2 regions of the Shewanella sp. FJAT-52076 genome follow, and region 1 is predicted to be linked to the other one. Evidence: predicted binding sites of a transcription regulator. Region 1 holds the regulator's gene; the other holds the start of a gene.

Region 1 (15,122 bases):
CTTCCTCACAGAGGTTTTCTGGAAGCTCGGTAAGAAGGTTCGCCATAATCAGCTTTTGCTCCGGCTTTGCTATAAATCGCGTTGCTATAAATCGCTTTGTGGGGCCTGTAATCCTCGGTCGCCAGAGAAAATCCCCCGCTGCAGTTTTCCCATTCGTTCAGGGATAGCCTACTTTTGCCCTCATCCTTCTGTAACGTTTGAGGAAATCTGTGGAATTGAATCTATCACGGGCACACTGGCTGCTCAATGTTGCGCCCCAAGTCCCCCGCTGTGACTGATAAATGGGTTACATCAGGGCCCAGAGCAGTCTGCTGCCATAAAAGAAAAGCGACCCAAATGGGTCGCTTTGTGCATGAATAAAAACGCCTTTTATCAGTCGCTGGACTTCTGAAACTCACCGTAGGCCCGATAGGGGATCTTGAAGAAGATGATGTAAAACACCGGCACAATCAGCAAGGTCAGCACTGTCGCCACACCAAGGCCGAACATCACTACCGCCGCCATGGACTCAAAGAAGGCATCGGTGATAAGGGGCAACATCCCCAGAATGGTGGTGACGGCCGCCATACATACGGGCCTGACACGACTAACGGTAGACTCAAACACCGCCTGGAACGGCTCCTTACCCTCATTGATTTCCAGATTGATTTGGTCGAGCAGCACTATACCGTTTTTAAGCAGCATCCCCGAGAGGCTGAGCATCCCCAGCAACGCCATAAAGCTGAAGGGTTTATCCAGTACCAATAATCCCAGGGTAATACCGATAATGGCCAGCGGGACACAGGCCCAGATCACCAGCGGCTTACGTACCGAGTTGAACAGGAATACCGTCACCAAAAACATAAACAGGAAGCCCATCGGCAAAATGGCAAACAGTGACTCCTGCGCATCCTGTGATGATTCAAATTCCCCGCCCCACACCAGTTCATACCCCGGCGGCATGCTGATGGCCTCCACCTGTGGCCGAACCTTGGCAAACAGCTCCGCAGGCAGCAGGTCATACTCAAAATCGGCATCGGCAAAAACGGTCAGGGTACGCTTGCGGTCCCGGCGCTGAATAATGGGATCCTCAAACTTCACTTCGAATCCATCCACTACCTGCTGCAGAGGCACCAGGGTATTCAGCACGGGGCTCCAGATGCGGATGCTTTCCATGGACTCGATATCGACCCGCTCATCATCCGGCAACCGGCCCACGATGGACAGCAGATTGGTACCCTCTCGGTATACCCCTATCTGCAACCCGGCAAAAGAAAACTTAAGCGCCTTGTCCACTTCACTCTTCACGATGCCCAAACGTCTGGCCTGGGTCTCGTTAAATCTGGGTGCTATGTATTTCACCCGCTCGCGCCAGTCATGGCGCACATTCACTGTGCCCGGTGTGGCCTCAAATACCGCCTGCACCTCAGCCCCCAGAGTTCTGAGCACATCGGGGTCAGGACCCGAAATCCGGGCCTCAATCTTGGCATCGGTCGAGGGGCCTACCTCCAGCCGTTTGAACTTGAGCTGGGTTTGCGGGAAGCCCGCCTCCATTTCGCGGCGGAACTGGGTCATCACCCCCTCGAGGGTCTCGAAGGCACTGGTGCGAATGGCGATTTGGCCGTAAGAGGCGTAATTCTTTTCGGGTGCGTAAGTCAGCATAAAGCGGGGGAAGCCCTTGCCAACTGTGGACGCCACAAACTCCACATCCGCCAGCTGCGCAGCCTTGTCTTCCATGGCAGTCACTATCCGCTGGGTTTCGCGGATATCAGTCCCTTCAGGCAGCCACACATCCACCAAAAATATGGGGGTGGTAGAAGGTGGGAAAAACGACTGCTTCACATAGCCAAACCCGGCCACAGACGCTACAAACGCCAGCACGACGGCGATTACGCTCACAAAGCGATAGCGCATGCACACATCCAGCGCGACTTTATAGAGTGTGAAAAAGGCGCCGCCGTAGGGATCTTTGGATTGCCCTTCAAGCTGCTCCTCCCCTTTCTCACCAAAAAACAGACTGGCAAAAAAAGGCGTGATGGTGATGGCGGTGATCCAGGAAAGGAACAGGGAGAACAGCAGCACCCAAAACAGCGAGCCGGCAAATTCTCCGGTGGAGTCCGGTGACAAACCAATGGGTGCGAAGGCAGTGATGGCAATCACTGTGGCCCCGAGCAGCGGCCACATGGTTTGCTTTACAATGGCATCGGACGCTTCCAGGGTGGTTTTTCCCTGCTGGCGACCAATCAAAATCCCTTCCACCACTACAATGGCATTGTCTACCAGCATCCCCAGCGCAATGATGAGCGCCCCCAGGGAAATACGCTGCAGTTCAATCTCGGCCTGCAGCATCAACACAAAGGTGCCCAAACAGGTTAAAAACAGGATAAGGCCTATCAGGATGCCGCTTTTCACGCCCATAAAGAACAGCAGCACGCCTATCACAATCACAACGGCAGCAATCAGGTTCCACACAAAGCTGCCGACGGAGTTGTCTACTTCCACCGGCTGGTTATACATGGTCTCAATTTTGATACCGGCAGGACGGGCTGAGTCGATTTGAGCCAACTTGTCATCAACGGCCTTACCTACGGCTACCACGTTGACGCCGGATGAAAATGAAATGCCCAGGTTAATGGCACGCTCACGGTTGTAACTGAGCACATTGGTGGGGATTTCCTGGTAACCGCGACGCACGGTGGCCACATCTTTCAGGTAGATAAGCTTATCGCCCTGGGTACCGGGGATGATGAGTTCCTGTAATTCCTCCACCGAACGGGAGCTTCCGCTGGTGCGAATTTTGAGGTTGTCACCGGCAACCTGAATATTACCCGCGTCCGACACCATATTTTGTGAGTTGAGCAAGTTGGCAATCAGATTGGGATCCAGGTTTGAACTGGCGGCCTTATTGACCGACATTTCTACAAAAATCTGTTCTTTTTGCTCACCGGCCAGGGACACCTTACCGACACCGGGCACCAGTTCCAGCTCACGCTTCACATAGTCCACATAGTCTTTGAGCTCGCGGTAGCTGAAGTCCTTACCTGTGATCATCAGCATGATGCCATACACATCGCCAAAGTCATCGTTCACCATGGGGTGCTGTGCACCTGGGGGTAAGCTCGCGGCCATATCATTGACCTTGCGTCTGAGCTCATCCCAGATTTGTGGCAGCTGATCCGGACCATAGGTGTTTTTCATGGTCACAGTGATTTGCGATAACCCGGCGGTGCTCAGCGACTTTATCTTGTCCACATAGGGCAATGCCTGAATCGCTTTCTCTACCGGATAGGTGACCTCTTCTTCCACCTCGGTGGATGTGGCTCCGGGGTAGAGGGTGATAACCACTGCGTCTTTAATCGTAAAAGGTGGGTCTTCCAGCTGGCCCAGTCCGAGAAAGGCAACACTGCCTCCCAGCAGAAGGATCAGGGTAAACATCCAGCTGATGACGGAGTTCTTGACGAAATAGCCTGCTACGCTCATTGTCTGTCCTTATCCCTGAATCAGTTCAACTTGTTGGCCATCCACCAGGCTTGATGCTCCCTGGGTTACCACCTGTTGTCCGTCGGCGAGCCCGTCAACCACTTCGATGCTCTGGCCTACAATTACCCCCAAACGCACAGGTTTGAATTTAACGCTGCCGCTGGCAGCGTCATAAAGCCACACCCCGGCATCCTGCAAGTCAATATCGCTGCCATCGCGCATTACCACGGCGCTGATTGGCAACAGGTACTCACGTCGGTAGGTATAGGTGGCCTTGCCTAAATCCACAGTAACCTTGGCGGGCATCCCCTCCAGCACCTTAACCCCATCGGGTAACTCAACAGCTATGGTGGCCACGTAGGTATGGGATTGGGGATCCTTTTCGGTGTTCACTTCCAGCAGATGTCCAACAAAGTTTTCGTCCGGGAAAGCCTCAAAGGACACATCAAAGCCCTGCTTTTGCCGACCTGATTCCGCCCTTCGAGACACGGCAATCAAGAGATCGGGCACCTGCACATCCACTTCGATACGCTCAGTTCTGTGGACGCTGAGCACCAGGGTGCCGGGCTGAACGTTTTCAAAGGATTTGAGAAACACATCGCCAATGACCCCATCGAAGGGAGCTTTGAGCTCGGTATATTCCAGCATCAGCTCCGCCTGACGGGCTTCGGCGCGGGCAACCAGATATTCGGCATTCATCTGATCGTATTCCGCCTGGGCCATGAGTTGCTGATCCACCAGGATTTTGGAGCGCTCTGCCTGCTTGCGGGTTACGTCAAGACGGGCGCGGCGATCATTCAGTGCAATCTGAAAGTCGTTTTTTTCAAGTACGGCGAGTATATCGCCGGCCTTGACCCTCTGCCCCTTGGTAACCGGAATCCGGGCAATACGCCCCTCGACCCGAAACGCCAACGTCGTCAGGTCCTGCGCGCGGGCCACGCCGCTGAACACCCGAGTCACCTGATTTTCGGTGCTGGGTATGGTGTAAACGGTCACCCTTGCAGGCTTATGCTCAATCTCCGGCGCCTGCCGACATCCGCCAAGCAGCACCAGTAACCCCAGCAGAGTCATCCCTATCGCTTCTTTCATGATCACAGTCCCCGCTCCTTCACCCAGCGCACCGCGCTCTGGCCATCCCTGAGTTCGTCGGCGCCTGCAACCACGACAAAGTCGCCATCATTCAACCCGGATACCAGAACACCGTCCTTCAACACCACTTCCGCCTTTTGCAGCCGCTGTGACTCCGGCAGCCAGCGGAATACCCAGGTTTTCTCGCCTTCCTGCACCACGGCACCGGCTGGAATACTGGGAGGGGGGATCAGGGCTTCGGTAGGCAGGGATACCCGTACAGTGGCCGACATCCCCGGCAAAATGTTGAGCTGCTCAGGCATAGGCAACGTCAGGATCACGGTATAACTGCCGGTACTGCTGTCGGCCACAGTGCTCATTTCTTTCAGGGTGGCGGCAAACCAGCTGTCCCGGCTGTCAAAACGAACTTCCGGCGTCAACAACTTACCGGTAGTGGCCTGATAACTTTGGATAGGGCCTATGTACTGCTCAGGCAATTGAAAACTCACATCAATCAGGTTTTCACTGCGCACCCCAAGTACAGGCTCCTGCGCCCTGACGAATTCGAACTGGCGTTTATCGCGTTTGGATATCACACCATCGTAAGGGGCCAGCAGGCGGGTATAGGCAAGTTCCACTTCGGCTTTGTCGAGCGCGGCCTTGGCGACATCATGATTACTCTTGGACTTGTCAAAATCGTTGCGCGACACCACACCCTGCTCTACCAGGCTGAGATTACGCTCATAGAGCACCTTGGCCAGCGCATACTGAGCTCGGGCGACTTCCAACTGCTGTTCGTAGAGTGCCGGGTCCAGCTTAGCCAACAGCTGCCCGGCTTTTACCTCTTCACCGGGACGCACCAGGATGTCCATGATTTCACCGCTGACGCGAAATGACAGCCCGGCACGTTCCGATGCCCTGACTTCGGCCGGCAACAATCTCTGGTTCATGCCTTCGGCCAACGTAATTTGACTGACCTTAACCGGTCGGGAGGCCTCGCCAGTCGTGGCTTGCGAGGCTGACGGGAGCCAAAGGGCTCCCAGCACTGCGGCAATACCTATCCCGGGAAACGGCCTGAGCTTGCTCATGGGAAACTCCTGTAAAGGTGCAACAGTATTAAGAAGAACTACCAAGTGGATAACAGTCTGACAACAAAACCAATATGTTTCCACATAAATGCAGGGGTTAATTGAAAATCGCTGTCAAAGATAAATCACAGATTTCAGACATAAAAAAACGGAGCACCAGGCTCCGTTTCTTCACTTCAGCGAGACTTACTTAACGAAGTCTACACCCAGTTGGATATCACCCTTGAGGGTATCCAGCATGGCATCGCGGGCGTTGGCTTCAAACGCGCTCACTTCGCCATAAGGCAGTACTTTTTCTACGCCGTTTTTACCCAGCAACACTGGCTGAGCAAAGAACACTGCGTGCTCGCTGCCGCCGTCAACATAGGCGCATTCAACCACATTGGCTTCGCCCTGCAGACCACGGATAAGAGACATACCGAAACGGAAAGCAGCCTGACCCATAGACAGGGTAGCGCTGCCGCCACCGGCCTTGGCTTCTACTACTTCGGTACCCGCGTTCTGGATACGCTTGGTCAGGGCAGCTACTTCTTCATCAGAGAAGCTTACGCCTTCGATTTGAGACAGCAGAGGCAGGATGGTCACGCCGCTGTGGCCGCCAATCACGTTTACTTTCACGCTGGCTACGTCAACGCCCTTGGCTTCGGCAACGAAGGTCTCGGCGCGGATAACGTCCAGAGTGGTAACACCGAACAGGCGGTTCTTGTCATAAACACCGGCTTTCTTCAGCACTTCGGCAGCGATGGCCACAGTGGTGTTTACTGGGTTGGTGATGATACCAACCAACGCTTTTGGACAGGTCACTGCCACTTTTTCAATCAGGTTACGGACGATACCTGCGTTGATGTTGAACAGATCAGAGCGATCCATACCTGGCTTACGGGCCACACCGGCAGAAATCAGTACCACATCGGCACCTTCCAGCGCAGGCGTTGGGTCTTCACCGGCAAAACCTTTCACCTCAACGGCAGTTGGGATGTGACTCAGATCCACAGCAACACCTGGTGTTACAGGGGCAATGTCATACAGAGACAGCTTGGAACCAGCAGGCAGTTGGGTTTTCAGGAGTAGGGCGAGGGCTTGGCCGATACCACCGGCGGCACCAAGAACAGCAACTTTCATAGGTATTCTCCGTTATATCTCGGAATTTGTGAGGTAGATCCTCAAATGATGGCGCCACATTAAAGCATCGTCACACAAATTTCAATTATCCCTTAGTCGCCTGTGGCCAAGGTTTAACGGCATTTTTCGGTGTGATTGTCAGCAATTTGAAACAGGTGTTTGACCAGCCGTCCGGATGGCCACCTTTATCTGCATTTTTATTCACAAAGAGCGGGGATTTGTTGACTTTTGGCTTTTAAATATGCAAAATACGCTGGATTTTTGAATAACAACAAAGCAGCCCACTATGCAAAAAAATCAGGATGACCTCGTCAAAACCTTCAAAGCGCTGTTAAAGGAAGAGCGCTTCGGTTCCCAGAGCGAGATAGTTAATGCGCTGCAGGCCGAAGGCTTCAGCAATATCAACCAATCCAAAGTCTCCCGCATGCTGAGCAAGTTCGGTGCCGTACGTACCCGAAACGCCAAGCAGGAGATGGTGTACTGCCTGCCGGCCGAACTTGGCGTGCCCACTGCCGGCAGCCCACTGAAGAATCTGGTGCTGGATGTGGATCACAACCAGGCCATGATAGTGGTGCGTACCAGCCCGGGGGCTGCCCAGCTAATAGCCCGTTTACTGGACTCCATCGGCAAACCCGAAGGTATCCTGGGTACCATCGCCGGTGACGATACCATTTTTATCTGCCCCTCCAGCATCAAGACCATCGAAGATACGCTGGAAACGGTTAAGTCCCTGTTTAATTACAGCGAGTAACCTAACACATATTGGGACAAGTCCATCATTCCCATTAAAAAGCGCCCCGCGGGGCGCTTTTTTCAATCCTGACCCTGGAGCAAATAATCCAGTGACGGCGCGAAAAACGACGAGCCAGTCAGCGCGCGGGTGAAATGCATCAGGTGATCGTGATTCCCTTCGCCATCGCCGTGCACCATCGAATGCAGCATCTTTTCGAAATGGGAGGGCGTGCGACAAACAGAGATAAACATTAACCCCTGCTCTTTCACCGAGCCATAGGGCATGCTCTGACGCAGGATCTCCATCGAGTTGCCCTGCTCATCTTTCAGATTCACTCTTTTTATGTGGCTGGTCAGCGGCTTATCGGCAGACTCATACTCGATATTATCCACCTTGGTTCGGCCGATGATGTCTTCCTGCTTTTTCACCGGCAAGCGGTGCCACTTTGAAAGGTTATGGGCAAACTTCTGTACGTGCACATAAGCCCCGCCCCGGAATGCCGGATCTTCATCCCCCACCAGGGCCACATCCTGACGGTGGCGACCGCGGGGATTTTCAGTACCGTCCACAAACCCGGTCAGATCCCGGTTATCCATAAAACGGAAACCGCGCTCTTCGTCCACCAGCTCCACCAGCTCATCGAGCATCTGATTCACCTCATTGGCCACCAGATGCAGTATGTCCAGACGATCACAACGCAGATGTACAAATAAATCGTACTCCAGCGCCGGTGCCTCCCGGTTGCCTTCGTGCATGGCCGGGAAGGGCTTGAGTCGAGATGGGCGCTCCTGACCAAAGAGACTGTCCCAATAGTTAGCCCCCACAGCCACGAACCCATTAAAGGCACTGTCGGCATATTGGTCTGTGAGGTCGTAAAGGTATTGGGCAACACTGGCAAGGCTCGCACGCAGCGACTGCTCAACCCCTTCGTTGGCGTTGAACATCAGATAGACTGCGTGAAGATTGCCTTCGGCGCACACGCCCAACTGTTCACGTGGCATAACCTGATTATCCATATTATTAAGGCCTTACTGAGTATGTCTTTGTCGGTCACATTATCCCGTACTTTAGGAAAAAATATCACCGACCGACGCACATTACACGAGATTGGTTGTTATTCACCCTAAAAGCCTGCGGCCTGACCATCTTTACGGCTCTCGGAAGCACCGCGATAGACACCGGTTTCCACATTGATACCGATAGCCTGATAGCCGCCAAATTCCCCCAGGGCATCCCGGATCACATGGCCTTTTTTCACCAGTTCCCGGCGGGTCTCCATGGAAAAACCCGACTCCAGGCTCACATAACCGCCATCGCTCATCACCTCGCCGGTGGGCTCGCTGGAGCCCGAATGCAGAATACGTGGCGCATCGCCCGCTTCCTGTAAATTCATGTCGAAGTCGATGAGATTAATGATAATTTGCGCGTGCATCTGCGGCTGGGTGGCACCGCCCATCACCCCAAAACTGAGCCAGGGTTTACCCTCTTTGGTTACAAACGCCGGAATGATGGTGTGGAAGGGCCGCTTGCCGGGGGCGTAAGAATTGGGACGCCCCGGGGTTAAATCAAACAGCTGCCCCCTGTCCTGCAGCACAAAGCCGAGATCCGGGGGGGTCATGCCAGAGCCCATACCGCGGAAATTACTTTGAATGAGGGATACCATGTTGCCTTCGCTGTCCGCGGTGGTGAGATACACGGTATCACCCTGTTGCAGATTGGGGTTACCCGGCTCCACCGACTTGGCGGCCCTGGGACCTATCTGCTTGGCACGCTCCTGGTTGTAGCGCTCTGAAATAAGCTCACTCACGGGCACATCGGCAAAGGCCATATCGGCGTAAAAACGGGCCCTGTCAGCAAAGGCGAGCTTTTTGGCCTCCACAAAATGGTGCACGTATTCAACGCTGTCATGCCCCATGGCTCTTAAATCAAACGGCTCCAGGGTTTTTAAAATTTGCAGCGCGGCTATGCCCTGACCGTTTGGTGGCAGTTCCCACACATCAAAGCCACGGTAATTTACCGAGACGGGTTCTATCCACTCGCTGGTGTGCGAGGCCAGATCCTCGTAGCCGAGGTAGCCGCCATTGGCTTTCATGTATTTGTCTATGCTGCGGGCAATGTCGCCCTTATAGAAGGCATCCCGGCCACCCTTGGCTATTTTCTCGTAAGTATTGGCGAGGGCGGGATTTTTCATGATGTCGCCCCTGGCCGGCATTTTGCCATTGGGCATATAGGTTTCACTGAACCCCGGATATTTGGCGAGGCGTCGGGCACTGCCTTCCAGGTAAAAAGCGATAAGTTCAGAAACCGGGAAACCCTTTCGCGCGTAGTCGATGGATGGCGACAAAATTTGCGACATTGGCAATTTGCCAAAGCGTTCATGCAGCTCAAACCAGCCATCCACGGCACCGGGTACAGAAACAGGCAATGGGCCAAAGGGCGGTAAAAATTCAAGCCCCTGTGCCTTAAGCATATCCAGCGTGAGCGATTTTGGACTGCGGCCCGAGGCGTTCAAGCCGTATAGGCGTTTGTCTCTGGCGCTCCAGACAATGGCAAAGAGGTCACCACCCACGCCCGAGCCTGTGGGTTCAACCAGCCCCAGCATGGCATTGGCTGCAATAGCGGCATCCACCGCACTGCCACCGGCTTTCAATATATCCAGCGCAACTTGGGTGGCCAAAGGCTGGCTTGTCGCCGCCATTCCCTGGGAGGCATACACCTCCGAACGACTGGCAAACGCCTTACCTGTGATCCTGTCCATGGCCAACACTCCTTCGCTGCTGCCCAGTCCGATAACGGCCAGGGCTAAAATAGTGATTGTAAACCTGTTCATGCTGAGTCCTCCCAGAACACAAACTACACAGGTTTACCTCAATAATCACCTGTTTAAGCAAAGATTACCGGTGTATCCGCCGCCGCAGACAAACTGACACGGCTGCCACAGGCGAGATGGCCAAGGTGGCTGTGGATATCCAGCACCTGCTCGCCAAGACGCACCAGATAATGGCAACCGTTTCCGAGAAAGCGACGCTCAAGTATCTCCCCTGCCCCATCGGCTCTGGCTTCAATCAACAACTGCTCAGGACGCAGTAGCCAGCGACCGGTTTCAGATGCCGCCTTAAAGTCTTGCGGTAATGGGTAAGCTCCCAGAGTGCTGATGAGTTGCCCGGCTTCGAGCTTCACATCCAGATAATTGCTGGCACCGAGGAAGTCGGCCACATAGGGAGTATTGGGGCTTTGATACAAGGTTTCCGGAATGCCGTGCTGCACTATCCGGCCCGCTTCAAACAGTGCCAGAGTATCGGCAAAGGCAAAGGCCTCATCCTTACTGTGGGTCACAAACACCGCCGACACGTTACGCGCCTTCAAAATGGCGCGGATTTCCAACATCAGCGCCCGGCGTACCTGGGCATCGATATTGGAAAAAGGCTCATCCAGCAACAGCAGGTCCGGCTCGTAGGCCAGGGCTCTTGCAATGGACACCCGTTGCTGCTGCCCACCCGATAACTCATGCGGGTAACGTCTTCCAAGCCCTTCCAGTTTGACCAGACTCAGCATTTCCTCGAGCCTGATGCTGCGGCTTTGTTTATCCAACTGACGGACACCGAAGAGGATATTGTCGGCGACCGTGAGATGAGGAAAGAGCGCATAGTCCTGAAAAATCATCCCTATGCTGCGCTTTTCCGGTGCGACGAAGCAGCCATTTGCACTGACAGTGTTGCCATTGATGACAATGCTGCCGGCCGAGATATCCTGAAGCCCGGCTATGGTCCTGAGCAAGGTGGTTTTACCACAGCCACTGGGGCCAAGCAGCGCGGTGATTTCGCCCTGTGTCAGGGTGAGGTCGAGTCCGCGCAACACCTGCTCGCCGCGATAATCACTGTGAAGTCCCTGAATGCTCAGAGTCGACATATCAGCTCTCCTTCTCGATGGAACGGTTTAAAAACACCAAAGGAATCAGTCCCACCAATACAATCACAATGGCGCCCAGAGCCCCCTGCTCCAGCCGCTCATCCGACACATACTCAAACACCTTGGTCGCAAGGTTTTCAAATCCAATGGGCCTTAACAGCAGCGCTGCCGGTAGCTCTTTCATGGCTTCAATGAACACCAGCAGCAACGAAGCTAAAATGCCGGTACGAAGCAGCGGTAAATGCACCTTGAAGAACAGGGCAATCGGCCCCCGGCCCATGGAGAGTGCCGCCATATCGAGCGACGGCGACAGCCTGCGCCAGCTGTTTTCAATGCCACCGATGGCAATAGCAATAAAACGCACACAAAAGGCAAATATCAGGGCGATGGAGCTGCCGGTAAACAGCAGCCCGGGGCCATCAATACCCAGCCAGGCACAAAAATCGTTAAGGCCGAAATCGAGCCAGGTCAGGGGGCCAAGCACGCCGATGGCAAGCACTGTCCCCGGCAAGGCATAACCGGTTGAAGCAAGCCTTGCGGGCATGGCGTCCTGCGCTCTTGGGCTTATTCGGGCAATAAACAGCAGCGCCAGCGCAAACACAACACAAAGCACGGCTGCGATGGCCGACAGTGAAAAGCTGTTCCAACTGTAACGCCAGAAATCGCCCTGCCAGCTCAGGTCAAAGTAGCGCACCGCATAACCCAGCAGGATGCCGAGGGGCAACAGGAAAGAGAGAAACAGCAACAAACTGCAATAGCCCAAGCCCAGCCAACGCCAGCGGCCCAGATGCAGGCGGGGGATTTGTCCGGTAAGCGCCTGACGTTGAAACAGCTGCTGTCGGCGCCGGGCAAATCGCTCCAGCCAGATAAGTAAAAACACCGCCACCAGAATAATCATCGACAGTTTGGAAGCCGAGGCCAGACTGCCATAGCCAAGCCAGGTGTCGTACACCGCAGTGGTCAGGGTGGGCACGGCAAAATAACTCACGGTGGCGAAGTCGGCGGCGGTTTCCATGGCAACCAGCGCCACGCCGGCGGCGATGGCGGGCCTTGCCATGGGCAGCGCCAAACGCCAGAAACTTTCACGTTCGCCGGCGCCCATCAAACGGGATGCCTGCAGTAAACTCAGAGACTGCTCCATAAAGGCGGTGCGGGCCAGCAAAAAGATGTACGGAAATAGCACCAAGGCCAGGATAAGCGTGGCACCGCCGAGGCTGCGAATATCGGGAAACCAATAGTCGGCGCCGCTATCAATCCCAAGCAGCGCCCGCAAGGTCCGCTGAATCGGCCCCGGATAATCAAGCAGGTCGGTGTATACGTAGGCCACCACATAGGCTGGCATCGCCAGTGGCAGCAGCAAAGCCCATTGAAAGAAGCGTCTGCCCGGCACTTCGCAGCGGGCCACCAACCAGGCTGCAGGAATCGCCAGCAGTGCCGACAGCAAGCCAACCCCCAACATCAGCAGCAGGGTATTGAGGATATAAGTGGGCAGCACAGTATCGGCCAGGTGCGCAAACACCTCGCCATCGGGAAAGGCGGCGGTAGCCAACAGCGCCAGCAGCGGTGTTAAAAACAGAAATGCAATAAAAAAACCCAAAAACGACCAGCGCTTGGGTAATCCAACTACCATAGTGTATTCCAGAGGCGGCGCCCTCCGTTGGCGCCGCACGAATTAGGCGAATGCTATCGTCAGAGGTCGAATTTCACTTCATCGAGCAATTTCACGGCAGCACCGTGATATTCGGCAAGCTTTTCAATGGCCAGTGTGTCGGCCTTGAACTCGCCCCAGGAGGCCACCATCTCTGAGGGTTTCACATCAACTTTCACCGGGTATTCCATGTTGACTTCGGCATAGGCATGTTGCGCTTTGTCAGATGCCAAAAACTCCATCAGCTTAACGGCCTGCTCCTTGTTGGGAGCATATTTTGGCATGGCCATGCCGGACACATTGATGTGGGTGCCACGGTTAGCCTGGTTGGGGAAGTTGATGTATACGGCTTCAGCCCAGCTCTTTTGCTCAGGGTCCTGCATCATGGCACCGAAGTAATAGCTGTTGCCGATGGCGATATCACACAGGCCTTCCTTTACGGCCTTGACCTGTGCCCTGTCGTTCCCCTGAGGTTTGCGTGCCAGATTGGCTTTCAGGCCTTCGAGCCACACTTTGGTTTCGGCTTCGCCCTTGTTGGCAATCATGGATGCCACCAGCGAAATATTGTAAGGATGCTTACCGCTGCGGGTGCAGATTTTACCTTTGTATTTGGGATCAGCCAGATCTTCATAGTCGATATCCAACTTACCCAGCCTATCTTTTGAAGAGTACAGGCTCCGGGTGCGCACCGTCAGGGCATACCAATCACCATCGGCGGAGCGCAACTGCGCTGGAATGTTGCTCTCGAGAACCGGACTTTGCACCTTGTCCACCAGATCTTTATCAACCAGCTCCATCAGCTTTGAGAACTCGGAGGTCAATACCAAATCCGCCGGAGACAGGCGGCCTTCACGCTGCAGACGTTCTGCTATGCCATCTTTGGCAAATACCAGCTGGGTTTGAATGCCGGTTTCTTTCGTGAATTCTGCCAGTATGGGCTCGATCAAAAATGCCTGACGATAGGAATAGACAGTCAACGTATCAGCCGCCATGGCAGAGCCGGTCAAGCAGGCCAGGCCTGCGAACAATACCCCTTTGGACAATTTCATCTCGAACTCCCAGAACTTGGTTAAGTCAAAACAACTAATGATAATTATTATCACTACAGACAGGGTAATCCAAGGGGTCTTAACTGACAACTTAAACTCGCCAAATTGTTAGCTGAGTCAATGAAATTTATCGATATTACTCAATACGTTACGCGATTACACCGAAAGCGAACCGCGAATTATCTCAAACTAAACTAAACTGAAACTTAATTGTTAACCGGCAGGGGCTAGCACAATGGACTTGTTTTTGCTGTTGCTGGCTCTGGCTGTGTCAGTAGGCTGGTTCGTTTACAGTAAGTATCAATCGGACCACTGGCATCAACGTCACAGGGAGTGCAGACACAAAAAGCACGCTGTAGTGCCCCATGAGCTGGAGATTCCTAAAGATCAGAGTGTGTACGAGTCCCTGGAAGACGTAGAGCACCAGGCCAGGATCAATGGGGCAAAGCCACAGGGCCTACATCCATTTCACTGCGTCACAGTGGTTGCCGGTTTAAATGACTGCAGTGCCAGACAGGCAATGGATGGGCAACGATTTCTCTCCGGTGATGCCCCCGCCATTCCACTGAAAGGCTGTGATGCCGAAACCTGCCATTGCCATTACCAGCACTTTGAAGACCGCCGGATCCCCCACTCAGACAGACGGGCGAGGTATGGGCTAACAGAAGAATTGTATGGGCATTTCGGTGAAAAAAATAAGCGCCAACTACCCAAGGGCAGGCGCATTACAGATGTTTAGCAGGCAATATCCGGGCGCGTTTCACGGAATATTGGCAACTCACGCACTTCGTCAAACCACAGTGTCAGCGCCGGTGCAAGATTACGCCACTCCAGTGCCGGATGTCGGTAGTCCATATAATCCAATAAGCACACCAAGGCCATACTGTGGGCGTTAATGCGGTCAGACGAACCGGCCCCCTGACGCTCAAGCTCACGAATTCCCCTCAAGAGCGCCTGTTCAAAACGCGAGGTCCAAAACGCTGAACGCACGCCCTCTTCTTCACGCATCTGTTCCTGCCGCAGTTTTACTGCACTGTCGATAAGCC
Region 2 (7,985 bases), 410 kb from region 1:
ACAAACAACCAGCCATGTGGCTGGTTGTTTCGGCAGGATGGATTATTGCAGATCCAATGCGAGAATTTTTGAGCGGCGCTGGTAGTTGTAGAGCTGCTTTTTCTTGGTCGGTAAGGCTTCGACCTCAACCAACTCAAAGCCGTGCTCCAGAAACCAGTGAATACTGCGGGTAGTCAGTGCAAACAGGCGTGCGTAGCCCCTCACTCTTGCCTGGCCTATGATGTTTTTCAAAAGCAAACTACCCCGGTCGGCATCGCGGTAATCCGGATGTACCACCAGGCAGGCAAACTCACCGGCATTGTCTTCTTCAAAGGGATACAGCGCGGCGCAGCCTATCACCAGACCATCCCGTTCAATGACCATAAACTGCTCGATTTCCATCTCAAGCTGTTCGCGGGAACGGCGCACCAGAATGCCCTGCTCTTCCATGGGGCGGATCAGGTTAAGAATGCCACCAATGTCGGCAATTGAGGCGCGGCGCAGGCGCTCGGCGCTTTCGGTTACGATTTGAGTACCAATACCGTCGCGGGAGAACAGCTCTTGCAACAAGGCGCCATCTTCGAGATAGCTCACCAGGTGGCAACGTGGCACCCCATTACGGCAGGCATCGATGCTCGCCTTCAAAAATGCCAGGGTTCCCACACAGGCCTGACCGCCTTCCTGCATCTTGGAGAAAATTTTCTGGGCATCGTTTGGCATCAGCTCGGCAATTACATCGCCGTCACGACCCAGAATACCGTTTTGCGAGCTGAACCCTATCATCTTGTCCGCTTTGAGCTTCACCGCAACCTGAGTGGCCACTTCCTCGGCCGTCAGGTTGAAACTCTCACCGGTAACCGAGGCGGCAATCGGCCCCATCAGTACAATTCCCCGGCTGTCGAGTTGATGCTTAAGCCCACTCACATCGATACGACGCACCCGGCCAGACAGGCAAAAATCCACCCCATCTTCCACGCCCAGCGGCTGGGCAATCACAAAGTTGCCGCTGACAACGTTCAGCTGCGTGCCCTGCATGGGGGTATTGGACAGACTCATGGAAAGCCGTGCAGTAATGTCGAATTGGAGCGCACCGGCGACCTGCTTAATCACCTTCAGGGTATCTTCATCGGTGATACGTACCCCGTTGTGGTAGGCAGGTGCAATACCATGCAGCTCAAGCGCCGCATCAATCTGCGGTCTGGCACCGTAAACCAGCACGATACGGATCCCCAAACTGTGCAGCAAGGCCACATCGTTGATGATGGCGCGAAATTGGGGTTGTACCATGGCTTCGCCGCCCAGCATGACTACAAACGTCTTGCCGCGGTGAGCGTTTACATAAGGGGCGGAATGACGAAAACCGTCAACCAATTCGGTAGTTCGCACGGGCTGTTTTGTCCTCACAGTCACCGACGCAGCACACACTGCGCCAAGTTGAATTCTTGCGCAATTTTATTGAATTTAAATTCACATTTAAAGCATTTATTTTTACCAAACCCATGTTTCATATTAATGAAACGGTACGGCAACCGCATAACAATGCCAAAGTGTTCATCTAAATGCACATCAGTACATTAAAGCACACAAATCGCGGATTCACCTGAAATCCGGGCAATAAAAAACCCCGGCACAAAGGCCGGGGTTTTCAAAAGCTTGACCAAGTAAATTACTTGATTTTGGCTTCTTTGTAGATAACGTGCTGACGGATCACAGGATCAAACTTCTTGATCTCCATCTTTTCTGGCATGTTACGCTTGTTCTTGTCAGTGGTGTAGAAGTGACCAGTTTTAGCGCTTGAAACCAGCTTGATCTTTTCGCGATTGCCTTTAGCTTTAGCCATTTTCTATTACACCTTCTCGCCACGGGCACGAAGTTCAGCAACAACTACTTCGATACCTTTCTTATCGATGATACGCATACCTTTAGTGGAAACACGCAGCTGTACGAAGCGCTTTTCAGTTTCCAACCAGAAACGGTGGTTCTGCAGGTTAGGTAAAAAGCGACGACGGGTCGCGTTCTTTGCGTGCGAACGGTTGTTACCAACCATTGGTCGCTTGCCAGTAACTTGGCATACTCTTGACATGTCAATCTTCTCCAAACAGTTTTTAACGCTCGAGCATTAATGTACCTCGTATGGCCGTCGCCCGAGGCACAAAGAGGGCGCATTTTATACACGAAAGGCCATGGGAGATCAAGTAAAGATCATCCAATCCACCCTCGCTCGGCAAAGGAGACTATCTCCCGGTCCCCTACAACCATGTGATCCAGTAAGGATACATCTATGGTTGCCAAGGCATTTTTCAATCTTTCAGTGATCCGTCTGTCGGCTTGGCTGGGTTCAGCTACCCCAGACGGATGGTTATGGCAGACAATGACCGCTGCCGCCCGCTTTTCCAACACCAGCGACACCAGCTCTCGGGGATATACCGACGCTGCATCTATGGTGCCTCGAAACAATTCGACAAACTGGATGACCCTGTGTTGGCTGTCGAGCAGCAAGACGGCAAATACCTCATAGGCCCTGTCCGCCAACTGAAATCTCAGGTAATCCCGGGTCAAATCCGGACTTGTCAGCACGGCACCCCGCTGCAAAGATTCACCCGCCAGTCGCCTGGCAAGCTCAGCAGAAGCCTGAAGCTGGGCGTATTTTACCGGACCCAGGCCCTGGAGTCGACACACCTGCTGCTTAGTTGCACTGAATAAAGGTCGTAATCCACCAAATTCACCGATAAGTTGCCTTGCCAGGTCCACTGCATTTTGGCCACAAACCCCGTTTCGCAGCAGCACAGCCAGTAATTCTGCATCCGATAATTGAGCTGCGCCCCGCTGCAATAATTTTTCACGGGGCCCCTCTCCCTCAGGCCAGTCCCGAATTGCCATCCCTTGCCTCCCGCGTCCCGTCTTTGGGAACCACTTGCATGCTAAGTTTTTGACTTTGGCCGCTCACTCTTGAGGCGGCGTCTATGGTATGGTTAGCGCCAGTTAATTTTAGTCGGGATCTGCGTGTGAGCCTGAATAATCGAAAAATCCTGCTGGGGATTGGTGGCGGCATTGCTGCCTACAAGAGTGCCGACTTGGTGCGCCGTTTGAAAGAACAAGGCGCCGATGTGCGCGTGGTGATGAGCCAGAGCGCCTGCGAATTTATCACGCCGCTGACACTGCAAGCCCTCAGCGGCTATCCGGTCAGCATGGATTTGCTCGACCCCGCCGCCGAAGCCGCCATGGGTCACATTGAACTGGCCCGCTGGGCAGAGCTGATTATTCTGGCCCCAGCCACCGCCAACCTGATTGCCCGCATGAGCATAGGCATGGCGGATGAGCTGATCACTACTACCTGCCTTGCCACCTCGGCGCCCATCGCCATTTGCCCGGCAATGAACCAGCAGATGTACGCCAACCCGGCGACCCAGGCCAATTTAAACACGCTACAGCAACGTGGCATGCAGATTTGGGGCCCCGGCAGCGGCAGTCAGGCCTGCGGTGAAGTCGGTGCAGGCCGTATGCTGGAGCCGCTGGAAATCCGCACTCTGGCAGAACAGTTTTTTGCTCAAAAGGCCCAGGCAAGCAGCGCCCTTCACGGCGTCAGGCTGATGCTGACCGCCGGCCCCACCCGCGAAGCCATAGATCCTGTGCGTTATATCTCCAACCACAGCTCCGGCAAAATGGGCTTTGCTCTGGCCGAGGCCGCTGTAGCCATGGGCGCAGAAGTGACTCTGGTGTCAGGTCCTGTGACACTTGCCACACCCAAAGGCGTAAGCCGCATCGATGTGGACTCGGCCGAACAAATGTTGGCTGCTGTAATGCAACATATTGACCAGCAAGATATCTTTATTGGTTGCGCCGCTGTCGCCGACTATCGGGTTGCCGATGTTGCTGCCGGTAAAATTAAAAAGAGCAGCGAAACCATGCAGCTTGCGCTGGTGCGCAATCCTGATATCTTAGCCACGGTTGCCGCCCTGGAGGCGCGACCCTTTACGGTGGGATTTGCCGCCGAAACCCACGACGTAGAAACCTACGCCCGAGATAAGCTCAAACGCAAAAATCTCGATATGATCGCGGCCAACGATGTGTCTGTGCCGGGTCAGGGGTTTAATTCGGATACCAATGCTCTGCGCGTCTTCTGGCCCCAGGGCAACCAGGATTTGCCGGCAACCGATAAGCTGTCGCTGGCATACCAACTGCTTTCGCTGATATCGACAAAAATAACCAAAAAATGAAAACACCGATCGAACTGAAAATTCTCGACTCCCGCATAGGCTCGGAATTCCCACTGCCGGCCTATGCCACCCCAGGCAGTGCCGGTATGGACCTCAGAGCCATGTTGGATACCGAGCTGACCATAGCCCCCGGCGAAACCGTGCTAATACCCACCGGTATCGCCGTGCATGTGGGCGACCCCAGCCTGGCGGCCGTGATCCTGCCCCGCTCCGGTATGGGCCACAAGCATGGCATAGTGCTGGGCAACCTGGTTGGGCTGATTGACTCTGACTATCAGGGTCCGCTGATGGTGTCCTGCTGGAACCGTGGCAAAGAGCCCTACACCCTGCAAATCGGCGACCGCCTGGCACAGCTGGTGTTTGTTCCTGTGGTGCAGGCTGAATTTAAACTGGTGGACGAGTTCGACACCTCAATGCGCGGCGAAGGTGGTTTTGGCCATTCAGGCACCCGCTAACGTTTGCATTTTGTGTGAAGGAATCTCAATGGCCGCCAAAGAAAAAATCAGCCGCCGCGAACATATTCTCCAGTGCCTGGCGCAGATGCTGGAAACCAATCCGGGACAACGTATTACCACCGCCAAACTGGCCGCCGAAGTCGGAGTGTCAGAGGCGGCGCTGTATCGCCATTTCCCCAGTAAGGCCCGCATGTTCGAGGGCCTGATCGAATTTATCGAAGACTCATTGCTGTCGCGCATCAATCTCATCATGGATGACGAGAAAGACACCATGCGACGCTGCCAACTGGTCCTGCAGCTGTTGCTGCTGTTTGCCGAACGTAACCCCGGCATTTCCCGGGTACTGAACGGTGATGCCCTGCTTGGCGAAAACGAGCGTTTGCGCAGCCGTGTCGGCGCCCTGTTTGCCAAGATTGAAACCCACCTCAAACAGATATTGCGGGAGAAAACCCTCCGCGAGGGCAAGGGCTTTGAGCTCGACGAAGCCATGCTGGCCAACCTGCTGCTCGCCGTGGCAGAGGGCAGAATCGCCCAGTACATTCGCAGCGAATTCAAACAAAAGCCCACCGAGCACTTCGATGAGCAGTGGGGCTTTATTCAAAAGCAACTGTTACAAAGCTAACCCACCCTGGCCCGCCACACAGGTTCCGTCCGGTGGTGGGTGCAGCGAACACCTACAATTTCAGTATGAATTTGCATCAAATAACGGTATTCTCCCGCACTCGCGCAAAGCCCCAGGTAATTGCTCTGGTATTTTGCCGCAGCGGCCAAGGCCGAAGATGTGGTTGGAGGTAAAAATGGCACTCAGTGAAGCAGCACAAAAGGTTCAGGCCGCACTTTTAGAGCGGGGACTGGAAACACCCATGGTTCCTTGCGGACTCACCAGAGAGGAGCGCAAAGAGCGAATCGAAGAGCACATGCGGGCAATTCTTGGCCTGATGTCACTGGATTTAACCGACGACAGCCTCGCCGATACCCCACGTCGCATCGCCAAAATGTATGTGGATGAAATCTTTTCGGGTCTCGACTACGAAAACTTCCCCAAAATCACTGTCATCGACAACAAGATGGGCGTGGATGAAATGGTGCGGGTACAGGACATCAGCCTGACCAGTACCTGTGAGCATCATTTGGTCACCATAGATGGCACCGCCACCGTGGCCTATCTGCCACGCAAGAAAATCATCGGCCTGTCCAAAATCAATCGTATTGTGCGCTTCTTTGCCCAGCGCCCACAGGTACAGGAACGCCTGACCCAGCAAATTCTGGTGGCCTTGCAGGCATTGCTGGAAACCAAAGACGTGGCCGTGAAAATCGATGCCGTACATTACTGCGTAAAATCCCGCGGTGTGATGGACGCCACCAGCTCCACCACCACCACAGCGCTGGGCGGTATCTTTAAGTCCAACCCGGCCACCCGGGCGGAATTTTTACATCAGCCCCGCTAAAACCTTATCGTGTTTCCAATAAAAAACGCCGCAATCAGCGGCGTTTTTTATTACCTGAAGATAACGGCTCAGATGCCGTATTGCTCGCGGTAAGCACGCACCGAGCTCAGCACCTCTTCCATGCCTGGCTTCTCGGCGAGGAAGGCAATCAGGTCTTCCAGCTTGATGATAGCCACTATGCCGCAGCCAAAGTCACGCTCCACTTCCTGAATGGCAGAGAGTTCGCCCTTGCCCTTTTCCTGACGGTCCAGTGCAATCAACACCCCGGCCAGTTCGGCACCATTGGCCTGAATGATTTCCATCGATTCACGAATGGCAGTACCTGCGGTGATCACGTCATCCACCAGCATCACCTTCCCCTTGAGGTCACTGCCCACCAGGTTGCCGCCTTCGCCGTGGTCTTTTTTCTCTTTACGGTTAAAGCAATAAGGCATGTCGATATCGTGGTGTTCGGCCAGTGCTACCGCCGTAGTCGTGGCAATGGGAATGCCCTTATAAGCCGGGCCAAACAGCAAATCGTAATCGATACCCGCATCCACCAGCGCGGCGGCATAAAAACGGCCCAGACGGGCCAGATCGCGACCGGTATTGAACAAACCGGCGTTGAAGAAGTAAGGGCTCTTACGGCCGGACTTGAGAGTAAACTCACCGAATCTCAGTACATTACGCTCGAGAGCAAACTCAATAAACTCGCGCTGATAGGCTTTCACTGTCTTTCCTCTATCATGTGTCTGGCAGCCCAAGCCGCCAATTTTACAAGGTGTAGGGTGGTAAAAAGGCCCCTCTCGGAGCCTTTAAAAAATCAATTCTGTAATCAGTTCAGAGCCGCTTTCTGGGTATCGATGATTTCACGGATACCGTGCTTGGCCAGCTCCAGCATGGTCAGCAACTCTTCGTGGGTGAAGGGCTCACCCTCCGCGGTGCCCTGAACTTCGATAATCTTGCCGGTTTCAGTCATCACCACGTTCATGTCGGTCTCGGCGGCGCTGTCTTCCACATACTCGAGGTCACAGATGGCTTCGCCGTTGTGAATACCCACGCTCACGGCGGCAATCAAAAACTTCAGCGGATTGGCTTTCACCAGCCCCTTGCCGCGGGCCCAGTTCAGCGCATCCACCAGCGCCACACAGGCACCAGTGATAGCCGCGGTGCGGGTGCCACCATCGGCCTGAATAACGTCACAGTCCACCACTATGGTGTTTTCGCCCAGCTGCTTCAGATCCACGGCGGCGCGCAGTGCACGGCCAATCAGACGCTGGATTTCCTGGGTACGGCCAGACTGTTTGCCACGGGCGGCTTCGCGGTCCATACGGCTGTGGGTAGAACGTGGCAGCATGCCGTATTCGGCAGTCAACCAACCCTGACCACTGCCCTTAAGGAAGCGTGGTACACCCTCGGTGAAACTGGCGGTACACAGCACCTTGGTTTCGCCAAACTCCACCAACACAGAGCCTTCGGCGTGGGCAGTAAAGTTACGGGTGATGCTGATGGGGCGGGTCTGAGCCGGGGTACGATTACCTGGACGCATGGCGATTCCTGTGACGTATGAACTTCGCAATAATTTGGCTGCCTATTATAGGGCTATGCAGAGCGAGTTGCCACGGTGGATTTTGAATACACTCCGTGGGTTGTAAACAGTCATTAGCAGATTTTGCTCACGTTCAGGGCCATGACGCTGGCCTGGCTTGTGGTTATAATGACGTCCAGACTTAGCCGAAAATCAGCCGGAATCCCTATGATCCACAGCATGACCGCCTATGCCCGTATCGAGCATAAAGCCGCCTGGGGCAATGCCTCTTTTGAAATCCGCTCAGTGAATCAGCGCTATCTGGAAACCTACCTGCGTCTGCCAGAGCAGCTGCGCAGCCTCGAGCCAGCCCTGCGTG

Evidence for each region. Region 1 encodes ArgR, which controls arginine synthesis, uptake and breakdown. Its sites were predicted from a motif close to ANTGAATANNTATTCANT; they were not measured.
Region 2: argA (amino-acid N-acetyltransferase) is a predicted target of ArgR. The motif match lies at 1,434-1,451, and genes of this name have one in related genera.

What each region holds. Positions count from the first base shown of each region.
Region 1 is NZ_CP080415.1:772,971-788,092, reverse strand. It holds gene K0H79_RS03415 (cupin domain-containing protein) at 1-46, opposite strand, end outside; gene K0H79_RS03410 (efflux RND transporter permease subunit) at 373-3,459, opposite strand; gene K0H79_RS03405 (efflux RND transporter periplasmic adaptor subunit) at 3,469-4,548, opposite strand; gene K0H79_RS03400 (efflux RND transporter periplasmic adaptor subunit) at 4,551-5,615, opposite strand; gene mdh (malate dehydrogenase) at 5,802-6,737, opposite strand; gene argR (transcriptional regulator ArgR) at 7,024-7,488, shown strand; gene K0H79_RS03385 (Dyp-type peroxidase) at 7,551-8,486, opposite strand; gene ggt (gamma-glutamyltransferase) at 8,594-10,300, opposite strand; gene K0H79_RS03375 (ABC transporter ATP-binding protein) at 10,354-11,379, opposite strand; gene K0H79_RS03370 (iron ABC transporter permease) at 11,381-13,009, opposite strand; gene K0H79_RS03365 (Fe(3+) ABC transporter substrate-binding protein) at 13,069-14,076, opposite strand; gene K0H79_RS03360 (hypothetical protein) at 14,312-14,815, shown strand; gene K0H79_RS03355 (glutathione S-transferase) at 14,812-15,122, opposite strand, start outside.
Region 2 is NZ_CP080415.1:362,818-370,802, reverse strand. It holds gene argA (amino-acid N-acetyltransferase) at 43-1,365, opposite strand; gene rpmG (50S ribosomal protein L33) at 1,646-1,819, opposite strand; gene rpmB (50S ribosomal protein L28) at 1,826-2,062, opposite strand; gene radC (DNA repair protein RadC) at 2,182-2,859, opposite strand; gene coaBC (bifunctional phosphopantothenoylcysteine decarboxylase/phosphopantothenate--cysteine ligase CoaBC) at 2,943-4,196, shown strand; gene dut (dUTP diphosphatase) at 4,193-4,651, shown strand; gene slmA (nucleoid occlusion factor SlmA) at 4,680-5,273, shown strand; gene folE (GTP cyclohydrolase I FolE) at 5,449-6,099, shown strand; gene pyrE (orotate phosphoribosyltransferase) at 6,168-6,809, opposite strand; gene rph (ribonuclease PH) at 6,914-7,627, opposite strand; gene K0H79_RS01630 (YicC/YloC family endoribonuclease) at 7,835-7,985, shown strand, end outside.